3 regions of the Kitasatospora sp. NPDC097605 genome follow, and region 2 is predicted to be linked to each of the others. Evidence: riboswitches for the same ligand, from Rfam matches in the RefSeq annotation. Region 2 holds a riboswitch; each other region holds the start of a gene.
The links. A riboswitch is a leader RNA that binds a small molecule or an ion and turns the genes downstream of it on or off. The one in region 2 is predicted to bind cobalamin.

Region 1: it holds a riboswitch for cobalamin, as region 2 does, so the genes downstream of both, metE (5-methyltetrahydropteroyltriglutamate--homocysteine S-methyltransferase) here and cobN (cobaltochelatase subunit CobN) in region 2, are expected to answer to the same signal.
Region 3: it holds a riboswitch for cobalamin, as region 2 does, so the genes downstream of both, ABTX81_RS22265 (cobalamin biosynthesis protein) here and cobN (cobaltochelatase subunit CobN) in region 2, are expected to answer to the same signal.

Annotation. Positions count from the first base shown of each region.
Region 1 covers NZ_JBEOSF010000010.1:64,680-67,944, forward strand. The annotation lists gene metE (5-methyltetrahydropteroyltriglutamate--homocysteine S-methyltransferase) at 1-1,446, opposite strand, end outside; cobalamin riboswitch at 1,595-1,831, opposite strand; gene ABTX81_RS14030 (TetR/AcrR family transcriptional regulator) at 1,912-2,616, shown strand; gene ABTX81_RS14035 (amidohydrolase) at 2,657-3,265, opposite strand, start outside.
Region 2 covers NZ_JBEOSF010000006.1:114,166-117,430, forward strand. The annotation lists gene ABTX81_RS09375 (precorrin-8X methylmutase) at 1-62, opposite strand, end outside; gene ABTX81_RS09380 (ferredoxin-like domain-containing protein) at 59-1,282, opposite strand; cobalamin riboswitch at 1,391-1,556, shown strand; gene cobN (cobaltochelatase subunit CobN) at 1,649-3,265, shown strand, end outside.
Region 3 covers NZ_JBEOSF010000019.1:83,570-86,834, reverse strand. The annotation lists gene ABTX81_RS22270 (alpha/beta hydrolase family protein) at 119-1,234, opposite strand; cobalamin riboswitch at 1,445-1,606, shown strand; gene ABTX81_RS22265 (cobalamin biosynthesis protein) at 1,657-2,643, shown strand; gene ABTX81_RS22260 (cobyric acid synthase) at 2,640-3,265, shown strand, end outside.

The DNA of each region.
Region 1 (3,265 bases), on a different contig from region 2:
CTCGCGCACCTCGGCCTCCATGCGCTCGCGGTAGGCGGCGGCGTCGATCCGGCCCGCGCCCAGGTCGGCGCGGGCGGTCCGCAGTTCGGTGGTCTGCGGGAAGGAGCCGATCGTGGTGGTGGGGAGCAGCGGCAGGCCGAGGCGGGCGCGCTGGGCGCGGGCGCGCTCGGGGTAGGGCTGGGTGCGGCGGGCGTCGTCGGCGGTGACGGCGGCGGTGCGGGCGCGCACGGCGGGGTCGCGGGTGATCGGGGAGGTGGCGCGGGAGGCCAGGTCGGCGCGGTTGGCGGCGAGTTCGCCCGCGATCGCGGCGGTGCCCTCGCGCAGGCCGCGGGCGAGCAGGGCGGCCTCCTCGGCCTTCTGACGGGCGAAGGCGAGCCAGCGGGCGATCTGCGGGTCGAGGTCGCGTTCGGCGGTGACGTCGATCGGCACGTGCAGCAGGGAGCAGGACGGCGCCACGTCCACCCGGCCGGCCAGGCCGAGCAGGGTGGCCAGGGTCGCCAGCGACCGCTCCAGGTTGTTGATCCAGATGTTGCGGCCGTCGACGACGCCGGCGACCAGGCGCTTGCCGGGCAGTCCGCCGGCGGCGGCGAGGTCGTCCAGGTTGGCGGCGGCCGGTCCGGTGAAGTCCAGCGCCAAGCCCTCCACGGGAGCCTTCGCCAGCACCGGAAGCGCCTCGCCGAGGCGGTCGAAGTAGCTCGCCACCAGCAGCTTCGGCCGGTCGGTGAGGGCGCCGAGGTCCCGGTAGGCGCGGGCGGCGGCGTTCAGTCCGGCCGGGGTGCGGTCCTGGACGAGGGCGGGCTCGTCGAGCTGCACCCACTCGGCGCCGGCCGCGCGCAGGTCGGCGAGGAGTTCGGCGTAGACCGGCAGCAGCCGGTCCAGCAGGGTGAGCGGCTGGAAGTCCTCCGCCGCCCCGGGCGCGGGCTTGGCCAGCAGCAGGTAGGTGACCGGGCCGACCAGCACCGGGCGGGCCGCGTGGCCGGCGGCGAGGGCCTCGGTCAGTTCACCGACGGCCTTGCCGGAGTTCGCGGTGAAGGCGGTGCCGGGGCCCAACTCCGGGACGAGGTAGTGGTAGTTGGTGTCGAACCACTTGGTCATCTCCAGCGGCGCGGCGTCCTGGGTGCCGCGCGCCATGGCGAAGTAGCCGTCCAGCGGGTCGGCGTCGACGGCGGCCCGGTGCCGGGCGGGGACCGCGCCGACGGCGACGGTGGTGTCGAGCACGTGGTCGTAGAGCGAGAAATCGCCGGTGGGGACCTCACGGACACCGGCCTCGGCGAGCCGGCGCCAGTTCTCCCGGCGCAGTCCGGCGGCCGTGGTGAGCAGCGCCTCGGCCGTGACCGTGCCCTTCCAGTAGCCCTCGACGGCCTTCTTGAGTTCCCGGTCCCGGCCCTGCCGGGGGTAGCCGTGGACGGTGGCCAGGGTGGCCGCGGCTGCGGACGTCGCTGTCAAGGGACTCTCCTTCGCGAGTCTTGCTCCTCAAGTGCCCGGTGACGGGACGAGGACGCGAAGGGAGGACGGACCGGACGGACGCCCGTACGGCTCCGCCAGGTCTGCACGCCGACCCGCCCACGAGGTCACCGGAAGCCGCGTGCGATCGGTCGCGCGCGGACAGCGGGCAGGTCTTCGGACTCGCGGGCACGCCCACCCTGTGAAGGGCGGACACCTACTGGCCGTCGCTTCCCAGACCCGACCGGGCCCAGTGCGTATGACGGCGGTCGTTCCCGCTCACCGCTGCGGGGCAGTCCCGGACTGGCCGATTGAAAGGCGTCACCGGGTTCCCTCTTACGACGCGCCTGCCTGGAGGACAGGGCGAACCAGCTGCACCGCCAGCCTAGACGCAGAACGGCGGCCCCGTCACGGATTTCCGCCGACAGCCCCTGTGCTACGTCAAGGGCGTTGACGTAGCCTTCCCGGGTGAGCGAACGCGTAGTGCCCGAACCCCAGCGACGCCGCCGGCGGCCCACCAAGCAGGGGGTGGTGCTCTCCCACGAACTGATCGTCGACACGGCGCTGCGGCTGGTCGGGCAGCACGGCGCGGAGGCGCTCACCGTGCGCAGGCTCGGCACCGCGCTCGGCGCCGACCCCAGCGCGGTCTACCGGTACTTCCACAGCGCGGACGATCTGCTGCTCGCCGTCGCCGAGGAGCTGATCGCCCGCGCCCAGCACGGCTGGCGGGCCACCGGCGACTGGCGGGCCGACCTGCGGGAGATCGGTCTGCGGATCCATGCGAGCTACCGGGCCCACCCGCAGGCCGCGCTGCTCGCCGCCCACCGCACCACCGGGCGCGCCCATGAGATCGCCGCCGTCGAGGCCATCCTCGGCGTGCTGCGCGACGCGGGCTTCCCCGACCCGGAGGCCGTGCGGATCTACCACGCGTTCGTCGACCAGAGCCTCGGCTTCGCCGTGCTGGACGCCGCCGCGCTCGCACTGCCGGCCGCCGCGCAGTCGGCGGACCTGCGGGTCTGGCACGCCGCGTACGGCCGGCTCGACGCCGCGGCCAATCCGCACATCGCCGCCACCGCGCACCTGCTCGCCGCCGACATGCGGCGCAGCGGCTACCCGTTCGCGCTGGAGCTGCTGCTGGACGCCGCCGAGGCCCGGCTGGCGGCGACGCGCTGAGCGCCGCCGCCGGCCGGCCGGCCCGGCTGCCGGCCTCGGATCAGTCGGCCCTGTGGACGAGTTCACCGCCGACGTAGGTCCGCAGCACCCGGGCGGCGGCGATCTCCTCGGGCGGGCCGGTGAGGATGTCGCGGTCGAGGACGACGAGGTCGGCGAGGTTGCCGGCGGCGAGGGTGCCGGCGTCGTCGTGGCCGTTCACGTGCGCGGAGCCGGCCGTGTAGGCGGCGATCGCGGAGGCCAGGTCGAGCCGCTGCTCGGGCAGGAACACCCGCTCGTCGACCGCGTCCGGCTCCCGGCGGTTGACCGCCACGTGCAGCCCGGCCAGCGGGTCCGGGCTGCTCACCGGCCAGTCGCTGCCCGCCGCGAGGGTGGCGCCCGCCCGCTGGAGCGCTCCGAACGGGTACTGCCGGGCGGCCCGCTCGGGGCCGAGGAACGGGATGGTCAGCTCGTCCATCTGCGGTTCGTGGGCCGCCCAGAGCGGCTGGATGTTGGCGATCGCGCCGAGCCTGGCGAAGCGCGGCAGGTCGTCCGGGTGGACCACCTGGAGGTGGGCGAGGTGGTGGCGGGTGTCGCGCCGGCCGTTGGCGGCGCGGGCGGCCTCGACGGCGTCCAGCGCCTCGCGCACCGCCCGGTCGCCCAGCGCGTGGAA
Region 2 (3,265 bases):
GCCCGGATGGTGGCAAAGGACTGGCGGTAGATGGACGCGCCGTCCTTCTCGTACTCGATCACGTGGTGGTCCTCCGGGCCGCGGCGACCGCCGCGGCCATCTCCTCGTTCGTCACTTCCACGGCGGTCTCCCGCCCCGGCGGCCCGCCTTCGACCGCCACCCGGTACCCCTGCCCGGTCGCCAGCACGTCCACCCGCCGTCCGGCGGGGTGGCCGCAGCGGCGCTCGCAGCCCGACCAGTGCACCGGCAGGCCGCCGGGGCCCGCCGGGACGCCGTCCAGCGCCCGGGCCGCGTCGGCCCGGACGTCGGCCGGCGACTTCGCGCAGCCCGGCAGCCCGGTACAGGCGCTCGCGCCGTCCCAAGCCGTCCCGGCGGCGGTCCGGAAGCCGGCCGCCGCCAGCCCCGCCAGCCGTCCGGCCGGCGCGTCGGGCAGCACCACGGCGCGCCACGGGGTGAGCCGCAGCTCGCCCTCGGCGGCGTCGGCCAGGGTCCGCCACTGCCCGGCCGTGGCCACACCGAAGCGCGGGCCGACGTGCAGTCCGCCACCGGGCAGCGCGCCCAGCGGCGGGCGGGTCCCGGACAGCACCGGCATCGGGAGCTGACCGGGCGGCAGCAGGTCGGGCACCTCGCGCAGGTGCCAGGCCCGCACCCCGGCGGCGCGCTGCGCCTCCAGGAACTCCCGGGCGGCCTCCAGGGCCGCGCAGGGCGCCTGGTCGGCGGGCACCGGCCGCACGGTGGCGGCCCGGCCGAGGCGCAGCAGGGCGGTGCCCTCCGGGCCTGCGATCAATGTCACATCGGCGTCCAGCGCGGCGACGTCGCCGTCGCCGTCGTCCAGCGCGAACAGGAACTTGCCGGACAGGCCGGTCGCCCAAGGGGCGGCGCACAGGGACCGGTCGAGCGAGCGCGCCCAGCCCCGCACCACGCCGCGGCCGGTGGCGGGGACGGGCGAGGCGACGATGTTGCGGACCCGCTCGTGGGTGTCGGAGGGCAGCAGGCCGGCGGCGCGCAGCCGCCCGCCGAGTTCGCCGCCGCCGTCCGGCGCCAGGCCGCGCAGCTGGACGTTGCCGCGCGAGGTGATCTCCAGTCGGCCGTCGCCGAGTTCGCCCGCCGCGTCGGCCAGCGCGAGGGCCTGAGCGGCCGTCAGCAGTCCGCCGGGCAGCCGGACCCGGGCCAGGGCGCCGTCGTCGGCGGTGTGCAGACGAAGGGCCCCGGGGCAGGCGTCCGGACGCGCCCGGTCGGGCACGGCGGCGCCCGGCGCGGCGGCGTCGGGTTCGGGAGGCATGGCGGCGAGCATACAGATGATCCGATGGGTTGCCGCCGTACCGTCGCTCACATCCCCGGCCCCGCCCGGCGCCCCCGTCACCTGCACTCCCCCGGCCCGGCCGTACCCCGTACGATGCTGGCGGACGGTCCCCGCGGACCGTCCGACGCCAGCGACGGCGCAGGGGAGGAAACCGGTGCGAACCCGGTGCGGTCCCGCCACTGTGACCGCGGTTCACCGGGCCTTCCGGTGGAACGCGGGAGCCAGGAACTCCTGCCGTCCTCCACCGGCCCGGGGCGCGGACCCCGAGGAAGGCTTGAAAGCCATGCGCCGTCGCATGCCCGCTCTCGCGGTCTCGTCCACCGACAAGGCCGGGAGGGCCTTCGCATGATTCTGCTGCTGTCGACGTCCGACACCGACCTGCTGAGCGCCCGCGCCTCCGAGGGGCCGGTCCGCTACCGGCTGGGCAACCCCGCCCGGTTGACGCCCGAGGAGCTGCCCGCCCTGCTGGAGGGCACCGAGCTGGTCGTGGTCCGCCTGCTCGGCGGCCGCCGCGCCTGGCAGGAGGGCCTGGACGCGCTGCTCGCCGGCCCCCGCCCGGTGGTCGTGCTGACCGGTGAGCAGGCCCCCGACGCCCAGCTGATGGAGCTGTCCACCGTCCCGGCCGGCATCGCCGCCGAGGCGCACGCCTACCTGGCGCACGGCGGCGCGGCCAACCTCGCCGAGCTCGGCGCCTTCCTCTCCGACACCGTGCTGCTCACCGGCCACGGCTTCGCCCCGCCCGCCTCCGCCCCGGCCTGGGGCCCGCTGGAGCGCGCGGCCCGGACGGAGGAGGGCCCGACCGTCGCGGTGCTCTACTACCGCGCCCAGCACATGAGCGGCAACACCGCGTTCGTGGAGACCCTCTGCCGGGCGATCGAGGACCAGGGCGCCCGGGCCCGGGCGTACTACTGCGCCTCGCTGCGCGGCGCCGAGCCGGAGCTGCTGGCCGCCCTCGGCGAGGCCGACGCGATCGTCACCACGGTGCTCGCCGCCGGCGGCACCCGCCCGGCCGACGCGCAGGCCGGCGGCGACGAGGAGGCCTGGGACGCCGGCGCGCTCGCCGCGCTGGACCGCCCGATCCTCCAGGCGCTCTGCCTGACCTGGTCGCGCGCCCAGTGGGAGGCCAGCGACGACGGCCTGTCCCCGCTGGACACCGCCACCCAGGTCGCGGTGCCCGAGTTCGACGGCCGGCTGATCACCGTCCCGTTCTCCTTCAAGGAGCTGGACGAGGACGGCCTGACCGTCTACGCCGCCGACGGGGAGCGCGCCGCCCGGGTGGCCGGCGTCGCCGTCGCGCACGCCCGGCTGCGGCACGTCCCGGCCGCCGAGCGCCGGCTCGCCCTGGTGCTGTCCGCGTACCCGACCAAGCACGCCCGGGTCGGCAACGCCGTCGGCCTGGACACCCCGGCCAGCGCGATCCGGCTGCTGACCGCGCTGCGCGCGGAGGGCATGGACCTGGGCGAGGGCCTGCCCGGTCTGGACACCGACACCGATGACGGCCACGAGGGCGACGCCCTGATCCACGCCCTGATCGCCGCCGGCGGCTACGACCAGGACTGGCTGACCGAGGACCAGCTGGCCCGCAACCCCGTGCGCATCCCGGCCGCCGACTACCGCCGCTGGTACGCCACCCTGCCCGAGGGCCTGCGCGCCCGGGTCGAGGAGCACTGGGGCCCGGCCCCCGGCGAGCTGTACGTCGACCGCTCGCAGAACCCCGACGGCGACATCGTGCTCGCCGCGATCCGCTCCGGGAACCTGCTGGTGCTCATCCAGCCGCCGCGCGGCTTCGGCGAGAACCCGGTCGCGATCTACCACGACCCGGACCTCCCGCCGTCCCACCACTACCTGGCCGCCTACCGCTGGATCGCCGCCGCCGAGGCCGACGGCGGCTTCGGCGCGCACGCCGTGGTCCACCTCGGCAAGCACGGCAACCTGGAGTGGCTGCCCGGCAAGACCGCCGCG
Region 3 (3,265 bases), on a different contig from region 2:
GGGGCTCGACAAGATCGGGCAACAGAGGCCAAACCGACTGGCTTGATCTTTGTGGCGGGTTCATGCCACTTGGAACGGGTGCGCCCCGGGATTCCGGACCCAGGGGGGGCTGAGGGGGTCAGCAGAACGGCGTGAGCCAGCGGCGCAGGGTCTCCGCGTAGCGGTCCGGATCGGTGTTCCAGAGGGCCGCGTGATCACCCCCGGGGAAGGCCTGGAGGTTGACGACGTCCGGGCGGCCGTGGGCGAGCCGCTCGGCGGCGGCGAACGGGGCCACCGGGTCGTCGGGGCCGTGCAGCACCAGGGTGGGCACCCGCAGGTCGGCGCCCTCGGCGAGGCGGGCGAAGTCGGCCAGATCCACGCCGGTGCGGCCCTCGGCGGCGAGCGCGCCGAGTTCGGCGGCCGCGCCCCGGAAGCCGGCCCGGGCGGCGTCCCGGCGGGCGGTGGCCGGCCAGTCCAGCACCGGCGAGTCCAGCACCAGGCTGCTGATCGCGGGGGCGAGGTCCGAGCGGGCGGCGGTGTGCAGGGCCATCGTGGCGCCGAGCGACCAGCCGTAGAGCACGACCCGGCCCGCGCCGGCGTCCAGCGCGGTCCGCACCGCCGCCTCGACGTCGCGCCACTCCGTCTCGCCGAAGTGGCCGAGGCCGTCCGGGGAGGCGGGGGCGCCGGCGTCGCCGCGGTAGGTGACGACGAGCGCGGGCAGGCCGAGGCGCCGCAGCTCGGGCAGCACCGGCAGGCTCTGCGCCCGGTCGGCGTCGGGGCCGTGCACCAGGACCACCCAGGTGCCGCGCTTGCCGTCCAGCCGCCAGGCGGGCAGCGCGCCCAGCTCGCCCTCGACGGCGGTCTCGGCGAACGGCAGGCCGAGCGCCCGGCCCGGGTCGCCGAGGTGGACGCGCGGGGTGAAGCGGACCTCGGTGCCGGGGGTGAGGGTGCCGGCGTCGGCCCGGACCAGCCGGCGGGTGACGTCCCGCTCGTCGCGCTCCAGGACCTCCCCGACGACGGCGTGGCCGTCCTCGCCCCACTCGACGGCCCAGCGGCCCGGGCGCTCGCTGACCGGGGTGCGGGTGAAGGTGACCCGCCCGGCACCGAGGCCGCGGACGATCACCGGGCCGGTCCGGACGCGGTCCCTCCCGGCCGGGCGGACCATCCGTTCGGACGCCCGGCGGCCGATCACCAGCACGGCGGCCCCGGTGCCGACGGCGGCGGCCGCCACGGTGGCCGCGATTCCCCAACGCATACTCGCTCCCCGGTGCTCGGTGTCTGCCCGGTGTCCGGCTCGCTGCCCGGACCCACCCCTCAGTCCACTCGCGCGGGCGGGGGGAAGCCAGTAGGACACGGCCGTCCGGGTAGTTCCGGGAGGAAAATCACATGGGCGCGGCGGGGCGGCCCGGCGTGTGACCAACACCCTCCAGGACCTCGGTTGACTCCCGGTTCGGGCCCGTGATGGGATCCTTCAGCCAATACGGAGGCATGCAGAGGAAGCCGGTGCGAGTCCGGCGCGGTCCCGCCACTGTCACCGGGGAGCACGACCGGAACACGCCACGGCGGGCCGTCAGAAGCCGCTGGAAGGCCCGGGGTGTGCGTTCGACCCGGAAGCCAGGAGACTCTCGCCCCCGGTACGTCGATCCAGGGCGCGGACCCTGAGTGAGGACACGCACGATGCTGCGCCCTGCCGTGCGCCCGCCGATCCGGGCCGCCGCCTTCGCCGCGGGCGCCCTCGTCGGGTACCTGGCCGACGCCCGGTTCGCCGACCCGCGCCGCGGCCACCCGGTGGCCGGCTTCGGCTCCGCCGCCGGCCGGCTGGAGCGCCTGCTCTGGCGCGACCACCGCGCCGCCGGCACCGCCTTCACCGCCCTGACCGTGGGCACCGTCGCGGCCGGCGCGCTCGCCGCCGACCGGCTGCTGACCCGCCGTCCGCTCGGCCGGGCCGCCCTGGCCGCCGCCGCGACCTGGACGGTGCTCGGCGGCACCTCGCTGACCCGGGAGGCCCGCACCGTCGGCCGCGCGCTGGCGGCCGGCGACCTGACGGCGGCACGGGAGCGGCTGCCGCACCTGTGCGGACGCGACCCGAGCGCCCTGGACGAGCAGCAGCTGGCCCGCGCGGTCGTCGAGTCGGTGGCCGAGAACACCGCCGACGCCGTGGTCAACGCCCTGGTCTGGGGCGGTCTCGCGGGCACGCCGGGCCTGCTGGCGTTCCGCGCGGTGAACACCCTGGACGCGATGGTCGGTCACCGCTCGCCCCGCTACGCCCGGTTCGGCTGGGCCTCGGCGCGGCTGGACGACGTGGCCGGCTGGCCGGGCGCGCGGCTGACCGCGCTGCTGGCGGTCGCCGCCGCCCCCGAACCGCGCACCGCCTGGCGGGTCTGGCGGCGCGACGGCTCGGCGCACCCCAGCCCGAACGCCGGTCAGGCCGAGTCGGCCTTCGCCGGTGCGGTGGGCGTGCGGCTCGGTGGGACGCTGCGGTACGGCGCGCGGGTGGAGGACCGTCCCGTGCTGGGCGGGGAGCTGCGGCCGGTCGGGGTGGACGACATCGAACGGGCCTGCGTGCTCTCCCGGCGGGTGGGCGCGCTGGCCCTGGGTACGACGGTCGCCGGGCACCTGCTGCTCCGGGCGGCCCTGGGCGGGATGCGGAGGAGTGGGTCATGAGCAGGGCGTTGCTGGTCGCCGGGACGACCTCGGACGCGGGCAAGAGCGTGGTCACCGCGGGCATCTGCCGCTGGCTGGCCCGGCAGGGTGTCGCGGTCGCGCCGTTCAAAGCGCAGAACATGTCGCTGAACTCCTTCGTCACCGCCGACGGCGCCGAGATCGGCCGCGCGCAGGCGATGCAGGCGCAGGCGGCCCGGGTGGAGCCGGAGGCGGCGATGAACCCGGTGCTGCTCAAGCCCGGCGCCGACGGCCGCAGCCAGGTGGTGCTGCTGGGCCGGCCGGTCGCCGAGGTCGGCGCGCTGGACTACCGCGAACGCAAGCCGGTGCTGCTGGAACGCGCCCTGGAGTGCCTGGCGGACCTGCGCCGGCGCTTCGACGTGGTGGTCTGCGAGGGCGCGGGATCGCCCGCCGAGATCAACCTGCGCGACCGCGACATCGCCAACATGGGCCTGGCCACCGCCGCCGGGCTGCCGGTGGTGGTGGTCGGCGACATCGACCGGGGCGGGGTGTTCGCGGCGATGTACGGGACGCTGGCGCTGCTGTCGGCGGAGGACCAGCGGCATGTGGCGGGCTGGTTCGTCAACAAGTTCCGCGGCGACGCGCGGCTGCTCGCCCCGGGCCT